Regions from separate parts of the Streptomyces sp. NPDC090741 genome, predicted to be linked through region 1. Evidence: riboswitches for the same ligand, from Rfam matches in the RefSeq annotation. Region 1 holds a riboswitch; the other holds the start of a gene.
The links. Region 1 has a riboswitch for glycine ahead of gcvT (glycine cleavage system aminomethyltransferase GcvT). Riboswitches for the same ligand answer to the same signal wherever they lie in the genome.
Positions count from the first base shown of each region.

Region 2: it holds a riboswitch for glycine, as region 1 does, so the genes downstream of both, gcvP (aminomethyl-transferring glycine dehydrogenase) here and gcvT (glycine cleavage system aminomethyltransferase GcvT) in region 1, are expected to answer to the same signal.

Region 1 is NZ_JBIVXF010000001.1:248,644-255,682, forward strand. Features, by position in the region: gene ACIQU4_RS01115 (ABC transporter substrate-binding protein) at 1-198, opposite strand, end outside; gene ACIQU4_RS01120 (ABC transporter permease) at 240-1,232, opposite strand; gene ACIQU4_RS01125 (enhanced serine sensitivity protein SseB C-terminal domain-containing protein) at 1,786-2,526, opposite strand; gene ACIQU4_RS01130 (enhanced serine sensitivity protein SseB) at 2,583-3,320, opposite strand; gene ACIQU4_RS01135 (AAA family ATPase) at 3,468-4,154, opposite strand; glycine riboswitch at 4,386-4,489, shown strand; gene gcvT (glycine cleavage system aminomethyltransferase GcvT) at 4,674-5,789, shown strand; gene gcvH (glycine cleavage system protein GcvH) at 5,914-6,294, shown strand; gene glyA (serine hydroxymethyltransferase) at 6,310-7,039, shown strand, end outside.
Region 2 is NZ_JBIVXF010000015.1:221,367-228,405, forward strand. Features, by position in the region: gene ACIQU4_RS32995 (glutamate-cysteine ligase family protein) at 1-601, opposite strand, end outside; gene ACIQU4_RS33000 (hypothetical protein) at 1,096-1,716, shown strand; gene ACIQU4_RS33005 (DUF5999 family protein) at 2,028-2,234, shown strand; gene gcvP (aminomethyl-transferring glycine dehydrogenase) at 2,380-5,274, opposite strand; glycine riboswitch at 5,473-5,571, opposite strand; gene ACIQU4_RS33015 (PRC-barrel domain-containing protein) at 5,685-6,056, shown strand; gene ACIQU4_RS33020 (DNA polymerase IV) at 6,053-7,039, opposite strand, start outside.

The DNA of each region.
Region 1 (7,039 bases):
GACGTCCTGCGGCGACCAGAGCTTGAGCTCCCCGCCCTTGGCGTCCGAGGGGTTCACCATGCCGGTGGTGGCGGCGTTGAAGGCGGCGCCGCCCTTGCCCTCGGTCTTCTTGCCGCTGTCACTGCCACCGCACGCGGCGGTCAGGGACAGGGCGGCGATCACGGCGGTGATCGCGAATGCCTGCTTTCTGCGGATCACGTTGGTCCAACCTCCATTGGTGGGTGAATCGTTGAAGCGGTTCAGCTGCCCTTGGGATCGAGTGCGTCGCGCAGCCCGTCCCCGAAGAGGTTGAACGCCAGGACGGTGATGAAGATCGTGATACCGGGGACCACCATGTACGCGGGGTCGTCCTGGTAGATGGGGATGGCGTCGGACAGCATCTTTCCCCAGGAGGCGGTGGGCGGCTTGACACCGGCACCGAGGAAGCTGAGGGCCGCCTCCGTCAGGATGTTGGTCGGGATGAGCAGCGTCGAGTAGACGAGGATCGGCGCGACCAGGTTGGGCAGCAGCTCCTTGATGAGGATGTAGCCGCGCCCGGCGCCGAGGCTGCGCGCCGCCTCGACGTACTCGCGCTCCCGCAGGGAGATCGTCTGGCCGCGCACGATACGGCCGATGTAGGGCCAGCCGAAGAAGCCGATCACGACGATCAGTACGCCCATCCGGACGCCCGAACCCGAGAACCCCCAGAGGGAGTTGGGGACGACGGAGACCAGGGCGATGGTGAACAGCAGCTGCGGGAAGGCCAGCAGCAGGTCCATCACGCGGCTGATGATGCCGTCGACCCAGCCGCCGATGAACCCGGCGAGCGCGCCGAGCAGGCTGCCTATCGTGACCGACACGAAGGCCGACAGGAACGCGACGACCAGCGAGATGCGGGCGCCGTAGACGATCCGGCTGAACACGTCGCGGCCGTTGGTGGGTTCGACGCCGAGCAGGAAGTCGGAGCTCATGCCGCCGAAGGAGCCGAGCGGCGTGCCGAGGTCCGGGTCGATCAGGTCCTCGTGGAACTCGTTGGGCGGGTGGCCCAGCAGGCTCACGATCTGCGGTGCGAAGACCGCCACCAGGATCAGGAAGATCACGACCACGCCGCCGGTCAGCGCGACCTTGTCGCGCTTGAGCCGCATCCAGGCGATGCGGCCGGGCGAGCGGCCTTCGATGGCCTTGGCTGGGACGTCGGCTACGGACACGGGTGCGGGTGATTCCGCGCTCGTGTCATGCAGTGGTGCCGTCATCGTGGTGGGGACCCCTCTCGGCCGACGGGTTGCCGGCCCATGCCCGCCGCTGTGGCGGCGTTGGTGCGGAGTGGCGCTCGGAGTGCGTGGTGACACGCAGGACGCGTGTGAGGTGCAGGAATTGCGGGAAGTGCCGTGCGGAGCGACAAGAAAAAAATCAGTTGCCGAACCGGGCCTTGGAGGACTGACCGGCTCTTGGGTGGGGAGTCTTCATCGGCGCTGCGATCAGCCGCCAGACCCGCAGATGAATGGATGCGCAACCGTGATGTGAGGGTCGGGTTCCCGTTATCCGGACTTCGCTCTCGCCTGAGCGGATCAAGACCGTCCGTTCGGTACACAATCGGACATGGCGCCCAACTCGCGCCAGGAACATGCCTTTTGGGCCCACAAGGCCGACGAAATCCGGACAAGTCGAAGGCCGCGGGGAACGGTCGTTCCCCGCGGCCTCGGTTGGCTCGATACGGCCGTCCCGGTCAGTGGACCGGGAGCCCGGTCAGTGGACCGGGAGCCCGGTCAGTGGACCGGGAGCCTGGTCAGTGGACCGGGAGCCTGGTCAGTAGACCGGAGCCTGGCCCTCGCGGTCGTAGAAGGGGCGCGTCTGGGCGCGCAGCCACATCGCGACGGGGTCGTGCTCGTCCGCCAGCGCCACCGTGCACACCGGCACGCCCTCGGGCACCGCGCCGACCGACTGGCGCATCATCTCCCGTACGGATTCCAGCGCGGGCGCGGAGGCGTCGTACAGGTCGAGCCCCACCGCGAGGTAGGGCGAGCCCAGCGAGGGCTGCACCCAGGCGCGGCGCAGCGAGCGCACGGCGGGGGTGCGGTGCGCGTGCTGGGTCAGCAGCCCGTAGAACTGCGGGAGCTCCAGGGCGGGCTCGGACAGCCGCAGCGGGCCGGCCGGCATCCGGTCGAGCCCGGTGGCGATGCGGCGCAGGTCGGCCCAGGGGATGCCGAGGCCGCCGCCCTGGGCGTGCGGGTTGAGCCACAGGCCCCAGCGGTCCGGGTAGAGGGCGCGGGAGACGTCCCGGCCGGTGATCACCTCGTAGCCCCGGTTCCAGCCGCTGGCGGCCAGCTCCTGGGGGGAGGTCACGCAGGGCGCGTACCCGAGCCCCTCGACCTCCATGCCGCCGTACTGGGCGTCCGGGGAGCCCGGCTGCCCCTGCCAGAGCAGCATCCACAGGCGGCCCTCGGCGAGGGCGTGCAGAAGCGACTCGTAGCTCTCGAAGCGCCCGGGCGTCACCTGGCGCATCATGTGCTCGACCTGCCCGGCCGCGGCCGTGCCTGACGCACTCACCCGGTACCCCTCTTCGTCCGCCCGTCCACCCGTATCGGCACCCAGCTTAAGCGGCGCTAGGCGAGGTAGAAGGGGCGTACGCGCTCGGCGATGAAGTCGACCACCGGGTCCTGCGCGGCGTCGAGGAGGATCAACTGCACGGGCCAGGGCGGCGCCACGCGGGCCAGGGCCCGGCCGAGGGCGTCCATCGGGGCGTTCCGCATCTCGGGCTCCCATCCCAGCAGCCGGACACCGATGTAGAGCTCCGGGGCCCCGCCCTCGACGCTGGCCAGGCAGCGGTGGGCGGCGGCGACCACGCCGGTGGCACGGAACTCCTCGGCGGCGACGGCCAGGAAGTCCACCGGGTCCTCCTGCCAGTCGGGCTCGTAGAGCCGGACGCGGCCGCCGGTGGCGGGGCCGTCGAGGGGGGTCCGGCCGGTGCGGCAGAGCTCCGCGACGGCGGGCGGGGGCAGCGGGACGCCGACGGCGCCCTCGGGGTTCACGGCGATGCCGAGCTGCGGGGGCAGGCCGCGGGCGAACTCGACGGCGGGGGCCACGGCGAAGTCCATGGCGGGGCCGGCGCAGGCGCGGAACTGGGCCTCGGAGCTGTACACGGGCACGTACGGCGCCCCGTTGATCTCCATGGTGGGCAGCGTGAGGCCGCCGGCCGCGTCCGGGCCGCCACCGCCGGGCAGCGGCACCCAGAGCCGGCTGCGGCCGAGCACCTCGACGATCCGGGCGCCGGCGTCCGCCTGCCCGAGCGCCGCCCCGAGCACCTGCTCCAGCTCGTTGTCCGGCCAGCCGCCGCCCTGCATGTACGCCTCCGCTGTTTCGCCCCATGCTGTCGGCCCGAGGTTAACGGCTCGGACCGACACCGCCGCCGGGGGCCCCGACCGGCCGGCCCTCGGCGCTCCGCGGCCGCCTACGGGCGCCTACGGGCGTCTACGGGCGTCTACGGGCGTCTACGGCCGCCGGAACGCTATGCGGGTCACGCGGGCCGCCGAGCCGCGGTCCAGGAGCACGGCCGAGGTGCAGCCCGCCGGGAGGCGGCCCGATTCCGCGTCGCGCAGCAGCCGGGCCACCGCTCCCCGGTGGCGGGCGAAGGCGTACGCCGACACCCCCCGCCCCCGCGCCGCCTGCCCTGCCAGCGCCTCCTCCGGGCTGGTGTCCAGCAGCAGCAGGTGCAGGGCCCGGCCCCGGCGCCGCGCGGCCGCGGCCAGCAGGCTGCGGACCCACGTCTGCGTTCCGCAGTCGTGGACCACCGCCGAGGCGCCGGAGCGCAGGGTCCGCCAGAGCCCCCAGTAGTGGGCGAAGCGGACCAGCGGCCGATACACCGCATACGGCAGCGCCCTCGGCATCCGGCGCTCCCAGCGCTCGCGCACGTCCTGGGAGTCGATGCCGCCGTCCTCGGCGGCCCGCTTGATCAGCGTGCTCTTGCCGCCGCCCGGCAGGCCGGACACCACGACGATGTCCCCTTCCGCGAAGCCGAGCCACTGCGGTCCGTGCGCGCCCCGGCCGCGCAGGTCGCGTACGGGAGCGCCCTCGGCGCACGCCCTCCGCACCGTCGCCGTCACCGTCGCCGCCGTCGCCGCCGCGTCCACGGATCCCGTCCCGGTCAACGCCAGCACTCCGAATCTCCGCACAGTGATCGCCTCCCCCAATCGGGCCCCGCAGGGGCCCCATGCCCACTGAGTGTAAAGAGACGGTAATCCGGCACCCCCGGTTCCGGTCGGCGCATCCCGGCCGCATCCGTCCCTCCGTACGTCCCTCCGTACGTTCCCCCGTACGTCCCTCCGTACGTTCTTTCGGGCCCGCACCCCCGATCGCCCGGACGGCGTGCAATGATGTGCGCCATCTGGACCAACTGCATACCGGCCGCTTGAATCCGCGCGGGAGAGTCCCGGCACGCCGCGAGGCGGTGCCCGGGCGCCGAAGGAGCAAGTACCTCCCTTGAATCTCTCAGGCCCCGTACCGCGTGGATGAGGCAGATCTGAAAAGCGAGCCGCGCCGCCGTCCACCGCGACGGCATCCGCGTGTGCTCCACCCAAGGTGCAAGTCGACGTTCCCCGGGTCCGACCGGGAACTCTCGGCGAACCTCTCAGGTTCCGATGACAGATGGGGAGGAACGTCCTCGTCATGTCATGCCCTGGGACCCGGGAGCCACACCCATGAGCACTGCCCCCCGCCTGACCGCCCTCGACGCGCTGCACCGTTCGCTCGGTGCGACCATGACCGATTTCGCGGGCTGGGACATGCCCCTGCGGTACGGCAGTGAGCGCGACGAGCACAACGCCGTCCGGACCAAGGCCGGCCTCTTCGACCTCTCCCACATGGGCGAGATCACGCTGACCGGCCCGGAGGCCGTCAAGGCCCTCGACTACGCGCTGGTCGGCAACATCTCCACCGTCGGCGTCGGCCGCGCCCGCTACACGCACATCTGCCAGGAGGACGGCGGGATCGTCGACGACCTGATCGTCTACCGCCTGGGCGAGACCGAGTACATGGTCGTCGCGAACGCCTCCAACGCCCAGGTCGTCCTGGACGCCCTGACCGAGCGCGCCGCCGGCTTCGACACCGAGGTCCGCGACGACCGTGACGCGTACGCGCTGATCGCCGTGCAGGGCCCGGAGTCCCCCGGCATCCTCGCCTCCCTCACCGACGCCGACCTGGACGGGCTGAAGTACTACGCCGGCCTGCCGGGCACGGTCGCGGGCGTGCCCGCGCTGATCGCGCGTACGGGCTACACGGGCGAGGACGGCTTCGAGCTGTTCGTCGCCCCTGCGCACGCCGTCGAGCTGTGGCAGGCGCTGACCAAGGCCGGCGAGGGCGTCGGCCTGGTGCCGGCCGGCCTGTCCTGCCGCGACACGCTGCGGCTGGAGGCGGGCATGCCGCTGTACGGGCACGAGCTGACCACCTCCCTGACCCCGTTCGACGCGGGGCTGGGCCGGGTCGTGAAGTTCGAGAAGGAGGGCGAGTTCGTGGGCCGCGCCGCCCTGGAGGCCGCCGCCGAGCGCGCCACGACGAACCCGCCCCGCAAGCTCGTCGGCCTGATCGCCGAGGGCCGCCGCGTCCCGCGCGCCGGGTTCCCCGTCGTGGCCGACGGCCAGGTCGTCGGCGAGGTCACCTCGGGCGCCCCGTCCCCGACGCTGGGCAAGCCGATCGCGATGGCTTACGTGGACGCGGCGCACGCCGCGCCCGGCACCTCCGGCGTCGGCGTGGACATTCGCGGTACGCATGAGCCGTACGAGGTCGTGGCCCTGCCGTTCTACAAGCGGCAGAAGTAACTCCGTACGCCGTACCGGTGCCGCGGCGGTCCCGTACGGGCGCCGTCCCCGGCCCCGTACCGGCCGTCTCGGTCCGCAAGACCACTGTTCGTTCGCACTCCCCCGCATCCAGGAGAATCAGGTCATGAGCAACCCCCAGCAGCTGCGTTACAGCAAGGAGCACGAGTGGCTGTCGGACGCCGAGGACGGCGTCGCGACGGTCGGCATCACGGAGTTCGCGGCCAACGCGCTCGGTGACGTCGTCTACGCCCAGCTCCCCGAGGTCGGTGACACGGTGACCGCGGGCGAGACCTGCGGCGAACTGGAGTCGACCAAGTCCGTCAGCGACCTGTACTCCCCCGTCTCCGGCGAGGTGGTCGAGTTCAACCAGGACGTCGTGGACGACCCGGCGCTCGTGAACACCGCTCCGTTCGAGGGCGGCTGGCTGTTCAAGGTGCGTATCGCGGAGGAGCCGGCCGACCTGCTCTCCGCCGAGGAGTACGCCACGCTCACCGCCGGCAACTGACCACAGGGGATCCTGATGTCTGTTCTGAACACCCCCCTCCACGAGCTCGACCCGGACGTCGCCGCCGCCGTCGACGCCGAGCTCGCCCGCCAGCAGTCCACCCTGGAAATGATCGCGTCGGAGAACTTCGCTCCGGTCGCCGTCATGGAGGCCCAGGGCTCGGTCCTGACCAACAAGTACGCCGAGGGCTACCCGGGCCGCCGTTACTACGGCGGCTGCGAGCACGTCGACGTGGTCGAGCAGATCGCGATCGACCGCATCAAGGAGCTGTTCGGCGCCGAGGCCGCGAACGTCCAGCCGCACTCCGGTGCGCAGGCGAACGCCGCCGCGATGTTCGCGCTGCTGAAGCCGGGCGACACGATCATGGGCCTGAACCTGGCCCACGGCGGTCACCTGACCCACGGCATGAAGATCAACTTCTCCGGCAAGCTCTACAACGTGGTCCCGTACCACGTCGACGAGACCGGCCGGGTCGACATGGCCGAGGTCGAGCGCCTCGCCAAGGAGTCCAAGCCGCAGCTGATCGTCGCCGGCTGGTCCGCCTACCCGCGCCAGCTGGACTTCGCCGCCTTCCGCCGCATCGCGGACGAGGTCGGCGCGTACCTGATGGTCGACATGGCGCACTTTGCCGGCCTGGTGGCCGCGGGCCTGCACCCGAACCCGGTGCCGCACGCCCACGTCGTGACCACCACCACGCACAAGACCCTCGGCGGTCCGCGCGGCGGTGTCATCCTGTCGACGCAGG
Region 2 (7,039 bases), on a different contig from region 1:
ACCGGCCCGGCGTCACCTGCAGGTGCAGTTGTACGGAGGTGCAGGCGGCCTCCGGGACGATCGACCCGGTGCTCCAGGTGAGCCGCTCGACCCCGTCGATGTCGAGCAGGAAGTCCTCGCCGCGCATCATCAGGATCTGCTCGTTCAGCAGCGAGTAGCGGTCCACGGCGGAGAGGTTGGCGGTGACCAGGTCGGAGCGGGTGATCGTCGGCAGGATGCCGATCATCACCACCCCGGCGTCGATCTCCGCGGCCTGCCGGTGGGCGTAGCCGAGCCCCGCACTCAGTTCCTCGGCGAGCTGGTCGAAAACCCGGCCGCCGAGCCGGTGCGGAAGTACGTTCACCTCCAGGTTGAACATTCCGAGCTCGGTCTGGAAATCCTGGCTCGCTATCCGCTCCAGAACCTGGGCATTCACCATTCTCGGCAACCCGTCGGAACCCGCCAGATTCAGCTCGATCTCCAGCCCCATCATGTTCTTGGGCCGATCGAACCTCTTCTCCGCCAGAAGCCGCTCCAGCCCCTCCAGGCACTCGTGGAGCTTCCTCCGATACTTCTGCCGATCGGACAGGTCGAATCCGCCCGCCACGACCTTCTCCCCCATCGGAGCGTCCCTCCTCGATTGCGCCCGGCCCATGCCACCCAGGCGCGTGTGTACGGTCGATGATGCCCCGGAGGCGAGATCAATAACGCGGAGGGGGCGTGCGTGGCGGGGAGCGCGCGCCGGTTTGGCCGAAGGGCGCTATGGCACATTCACTTGGCAAGACGTCGTATGCAAATTCCGCATGGATTTTGCCGGTTCCGGATAATGGACGCTTTCCAGCCGAGCCCCCGTCCGGTAACCTCCGAGGTCAGCGCGGATTGTTCGCGTGCAACCGGCATGAAAGCCATGTCAGCGGGACCGGTAAGCGCCTTGTCGGCAATAGGCGGGACAGCTAGCCGAAACACTGCGTGAACACATGTCGTATAAACTCCGCAAACGAGGCAGAGAGTTGGCGCGCGGCCATTGCCCCTCAGCCCCCCTCTGGCCCCAGAATGCGACAGCGCCGTCCGCACCTGCCCCGTTCCACAGGTCTCCCAAGTGAGAGGCGACCCACCATGCCGCTGCATGTCCCTCCGGCTCCCGCGCCCGCCCTGCGCAGCGTCCTCGCGGCACTCGGTTCCCCCACCGCCGTCCACGAGGCGCACACTCCGGCCCTGCGCGCGCTGCAGGGCCCGATGACCGCCGAACTGCCGCTGCCGGTCCACGTCCTGGACCGGCTGAACATCTCCCAGCTGGCAGCGGGGGGCCGCCCGCCCCGCACCCGGCTGACCGCCTGGCGGTTCCTGATCCGCAGCGGCGACCGCTACGTCGCGGCCGCGGACACCCGGCTGACACCGGACGGCTGGGTCTTCTCCCATTTCTTCGAGGGCCCCTACGTCGCGGCCACCGAACGTGCCCTGCGCCAGGCGGAATCACTCGGCAAGAGCTACCAACCGCGGCTGCTCTCCGTACCGGAGCTGTACATGCTGACGCTGTGGCTGCACGGGGCGGTCGGCGCCGACGCCTCCGCCGGGCTGCCCGCCGCCGCGGATCTGCTGGTGCCGCTGGCTCCGGCCCCGCCCGGCATCGCCCCGTACCGGCCGCACCCGGTGTCCGAACTGCTGCCCGTGCTGACGCACCGGCTCACTCCGCCGAGCCCGCCGGTCCCGCCGTCGCTGGCCGCGCCGGCCGCCTGAGGGGGTTCCGGGCCGCGGCGCGGCGGGTCTGAGCAGGTGCGTTCCCTGCCGGTGGTCCGTACGGCCCATTCGGCCTAGCCCAGTCGGGCCACCCCCGAACCATCCGAAATGACAGGGGAGTTGACCTGAACCGCCCGCACGAGTGATGCGTCATCAATCTATGAGGACAGCTGCCGGGAAATCCCTGCGGACGCAACTCCGGAGGGCAACACTGGGACCCTGACCAAACCAAGACGTTGATACGGGGGGCGGCCATGAACAAAGCTTCGAGCCGCAGCACACAGACCACATCGCAGCGAAAGAACGCATCCATGTGCCAGCACCAGCCAGCGTGCCCGTCAGCCGACTCCGCCGACCGGGAGGCCGCCAAGCCGTTGGCCAACCACCCGGAACAGGGCTGGAGCCTGCTGTGCAACGGCGTCCTGCTCTTCGAGGACACCGGTGAGCTGCTGCCGGACGGCCAGATCATCGCCCCGCACCGCCCGCTCGCGGCGGCGCACGTGATGAAAGCGGCCTGACCGGCGACAGCACGGAACGGGAAGCGCGCGGAAGAGTACGACGAAGGGGCCGGCCCGGGAATCATTCTCCCGGACCGGCCCCTTCGTCATGCCGTCATGTCATACGAACATGTCAGGTCACTCCACGGGCGCGGTGCCCCGCGGATCAGTTGTCGTACTCGTCCAGCGGCGGGCAGGAGCAGACCAGGTTGCGGTCGCCGAAGGCACCGTCGATGCGGCGCACCGGCGGCCAGTACTTCTCCGCAGCCGTGACCCCACCGGGGAAGACGGCCTCGTCGCGGCTGTACGGGTGGTTCCACTCGCCGCCGAGCGCCGCCGCCGTGTGGGGGGAGTTGGCCAGCGGGTTGTCGTCCACCGGCCACTCGCCGCCCGCGACCCGGTCGATCTCGCCGCGGATGGCGATCATCGCGTCGCAGAAGCGGTCGATCTCGGCGAGGTCCTCGGACTCCGTCGGCTCGATCATCAGCGTGCCGGCCACCGGGAAGGACATGGTCGGCGCGTGGAAGCCGTAGTCGATCAGGCGCTTGGCGATGTCGTCGACGCTGACGCCCGTCGCCTTCGACAGCGGGCGCAGGTCGATGATGCACTCGTGCGCGACCAGGTTGCCCGGGCCGGTGTAGAGCACCGGGTAGTGCGGCTCCAGGCGCTTGGCGATGTAGTTCGCGCCGAGCACCGCCACCTGGGTGGCGCGCTTGAGGCCCTCGCCGCCCATGAGGCGCACGTACGACCAGGAGATCGGCAGGATGCCGGCCGAGCCCCACGGCGCCGCCGAGATCGGGCCGACGCCCGTCTCCGGGCCCGCGGTCGGCTGGAGCGGGTGGTTCGGCAGGTACGGGGCCAGGTGCGCCCGGACACCGACCGGGCCGACGCCCGGGCCGCCGCCGCCGTGCGGGATGCAGAAGGTCTTGTGCAGGTTCAGGTGCGAGACGTCGCCGCCGAAGTGACCGGGCTTGGCCAGGCCCACCAGGGCGTTGAGGTTGGCGCCGTCCACGTAGACCTGGCCGCCGGCCTCGTGCACCTGGGCACAGATGTCGGCGACGTGCTCCTCGAACACACCGTGCGTCGAGGGGTACGTGATCATCAGCACGGAGAGCTCGTCGCGGTACTGCTCGATCTTGGCGCGCAGGTCGGCCGCGTCCACCTCGCCGTCGTCGGCGGTCTTGACGACGACGACCTTCATGCCGGCCATCACGGCGCTGGCGGCGTTGGTGCCGTGCGCGGAGGACGGGATGAGGCAGACGGTGCGCTGCTCGTCGCCGTTCGCCCGGTGGTAGGCGCGGACGGCCAGCAGGCCGGCGAGCTCACCCTGGGAGCCGGCGTTCGGCTGGATGGAGACCTTGTCGTAGCCGGTGACCTCGCAGAGACGTTCCTCCAGCTCGGTGATGAGCGTGAGGTACCCCTCGGCCTGCTCGACCGGGGCGAACGGGTGCAGCTGGCCGAATTCGGGCCAGGTGACCGGCTCCATCTCGGTGGTCGCGTTGAGCTTCATGGTGCAGGAGCCCAGCGGGATCATGCCGCGGTCCAGCGCGTAGTCCTTGTCCGCCAGCTTGCGCAGGTAGCGCAGCATCGCGGTCTCGCTGCGGTGCTGGTGGAAGACCGGGTGCGCCAGGTAGTCGTCCGAGCGCAGCAGGGCCTCGGGCAGTGCGTCGGCCGTGGTCTCGTCCAGCGCCTCGATATTCGCGGCGGAGCCGCTGACGCCGAAGGCGGCCCAGACCGCCTCGATGCCGGCGCGCAGCGTCGTCTCGTCGCAGGAGACGGAGACGTGGTCGGCGTCGACCTGGAACAGGTTGACCCCGCCCTCGCGGGCGGCGGCGACGACCTCGGCGGCCTTGCCGGGCACCCGGGCGGTGAGGGTGTCGAAGTACGAGCCGTGCACCAGCTCGACGCCTCCGGCCTTGAGACCGGCCGCGAGCAGGGCCGCGTAGCGGTGCGTCCGGCGGGCGATCGTCCGCAGGCCGTCCGGGCCGTGGTAGACGGCGTACATGCCGGCCATGACGGCGAGCAGCACCTGCGCGGTGCAGATGTTGCTGGTGGCCTTCTCGCGGCGGATGTGCTGCTCGCGGGTCTGCAGGGCCAGGCGGTAAGCCTTGTTGCCGTCCGCGTCCACGGAGACGCCGACGAGGCGGCCCGGCAGCGAACGGGCGTGCTTGTCCTGGACGGCCATGTAGCCGGCGTGCGGGCCGCCGAAGCCCATCGGGACGCCGAAGCGCTGGGTGGTGCCGACGGCGATGTCCGCGCCGAGCGCGCCCGGGGAGGTCAGCAGGGTCAGCGCGAGCAGGTCGGCGGAGACGGCGACGATCGCGCCGAGGCCGTGCGCCTGGTCGATGACCGGCTTGATGTCCCGTACGGCACCGGAGGCGCCCGGGTACTGGACGAGCACACCGTAGACGCCGCGCTCGGCGATCTCGGCCGGGATGCCCGCGGACAGGTCGGCGACGACGATCTCGACGCCGATCGGCTCGGCGCGGGTCTCGATCACGGCGATCGTCTGCGGCAGCGCGTCGGCGTCGATGAGGAAGATGTTGCCCTTGGACTTGCCGACGCGGCGGGCCAGCGTCATGGCCTCGGCGGCCGCGGTGCCCTCGTCGAGCAGGGAGGCACCGGAGGTCGGCAGGCCGGTGAGGTCGGCGACGACGGTCTGGAAGTTGAGGAGCGCCTCGAGGCGGCCCTGCGAGATCTCGGGCTGGTAGGGCGTGTACGCCGTGTACCAGGCCGGGTTCTCCATCACGTTGCGCAGGATCACCGGCGGGGTGAAGGTCCCGTAGTAGCCGAGACCGATCATCGGGGTGAGGACCTGGTTGCGGTCGGCGAGCGAGCGGAGCTCGGCCAGCACCTCGGCCTCGGTCCGCGCCTCGGGCAGGTTCAGCGCCTCGGCGCTCCTGATCACATCCGGTACCGCGGCGGCGGTCAGTTCGTCCAGCGAGCCGTAGCCCACGTGGGCGAGCATCTTCGCCTGCGCCTCGGCATCCGGGCCGATGTGGCGCTGCTCGAAGGGGATGCCTCGCTCCAGCTGGGAGAGCGGAATGCGGTTGGCGGTCATGTACGGAGGCCTCCTGGGTCGTACGACCTGCGAGGGGCACCACGGCGCGGGCACCCGGACGGCCTCCCCCTCTGTCATCTCAACCTGAGAGCTTCACCGGAGTCGCGGGGGTGGCCCGCGGATTCCGGCTTTCACCGTCGGTGAGGAGGGGAACCGGCACTGTGCGCCCGGTACCCGCCCCTGCTTTCCAGAGTGGCCTCGTCACGTGCGGTACGTATGCCTGAGAGATTCCGGGGAGGATTTGCTCCTTCGGCGCCTCCGTCGTACTCACTCGGAGGACTCTCCCGCACAGGGTCAACAGCCGTCACCCAGCCTACCAGCGAGGTTCTGGGCCCTGACTCGAGTGGCCCGCACTCCGGAAATGCCCTTCTGTAGTCATTACGGAGGAGTTGCGACCATATGGAGGGACCGTGCAGACCGACATCGATCCGCGCAGCCTGATCGGCCGCAAGGCGTTCGACCGCAACGGAACCAAGATCGGCACCGTCGACGAGGTCTACCTCGACGATGCCACGGGCGTGCCCGAATGGGCCGCCGTCCGGACGGGCCTGTTCAGCCGGGACGCGTTCGTCCCGCTGGAGCCGAGCGAGGTCGTCGACGACACCCTGCGGGTCCCCTTCGAGCGCTCCCTCATCAAGGACGCCCCGGACTTCGGCGTCGGCCGCCACCTCTCCCCCGAACAGGAACTCCAGCTCTACCACCACTACGGACTGGACGTCTCCCTCCCGTCGGACGTCCAGCGCGACTTCGGCCGCCTGGCGAACGGCGAGGACACCCCTTAGGTCGCGTCCGCCCCGGCCTCCCCCACGAGGGGCAGTGGATCGGAGGGCTCCAGCTCGGGGTCCTCCACCCGGAAGGTACGCACCCGGCCCGGCGCCGATCCGGGCTGCTCGAACCGCACGGTCACCCTCCCGACCCCGCTGCCCTGCACCCATCCGGGCCCGTACACGGCGTGCAGTACGTCGCCACCGGCCGCCCAGCGCCGCTCCGGGGCGGGCTCCGGCTCCCCGGACGCCCCTGACGGCTCCGCACCCCGCGGAGCCTCTCCCGGCCCTCCAGACGCTCCCGGCACCCCTGCCACCGGGGCACCGGCCGGCTCCGTGGCCCCGCCCTCCGCAGCCGCCTCGGCGGCTTCCTGCGCGGCTTCCTGCGCGGCCACCTCCGCGGCTGCCTCCGCCTCCGCCGCCATGGACTGCGCGAACAGGTCCTCCTGCGTGTAGTCCGCGAGGCCCGTCACGCCCACCCCCAGCAGCCGGACCCCGCCCGTGGTGTCCACCGCCTCCAGCAGCCGCGCCGCGGCCTCCCGCACCACTGCGGGGTCGTCGGTGGGCCCCCGCAGCGTCTCGGAGCGCGTCAGGGTCGAGAAGTCGTAGCGCCGCACCTTCAGCACGATCGTGCGCCCCGAGTGCCCCGATCCCCGCAGCCGCTGCACGCACCGGTCGGCGAGCCGCTGCACCTCGGTCCGGATCCGCACCCGGTCGTGCAGGTCCACGTCGAAGGTGTCCTCCACCGACACGGACTTCGCGTCGCGCTCGGCGACCACCGGCCGGTCGTCCAGCCCCAGCGCCATCCGGTACAGCCCGACCCCGTGCGAACGCCCGACCATCCGGACCAGCTCGTCCTCGCCGGCCTCGGCCAGCTCCCCGACCGTGGTGATCCCCGCGCGCCGCAGGTGCTCCCCCGTGACGGGCCCCACCCCGGGCAGGGTCCGCACCGACATCGGGGCGAGCAGTTCCCGCTCGGTCCCCGGCTCGATCAGCAGCAG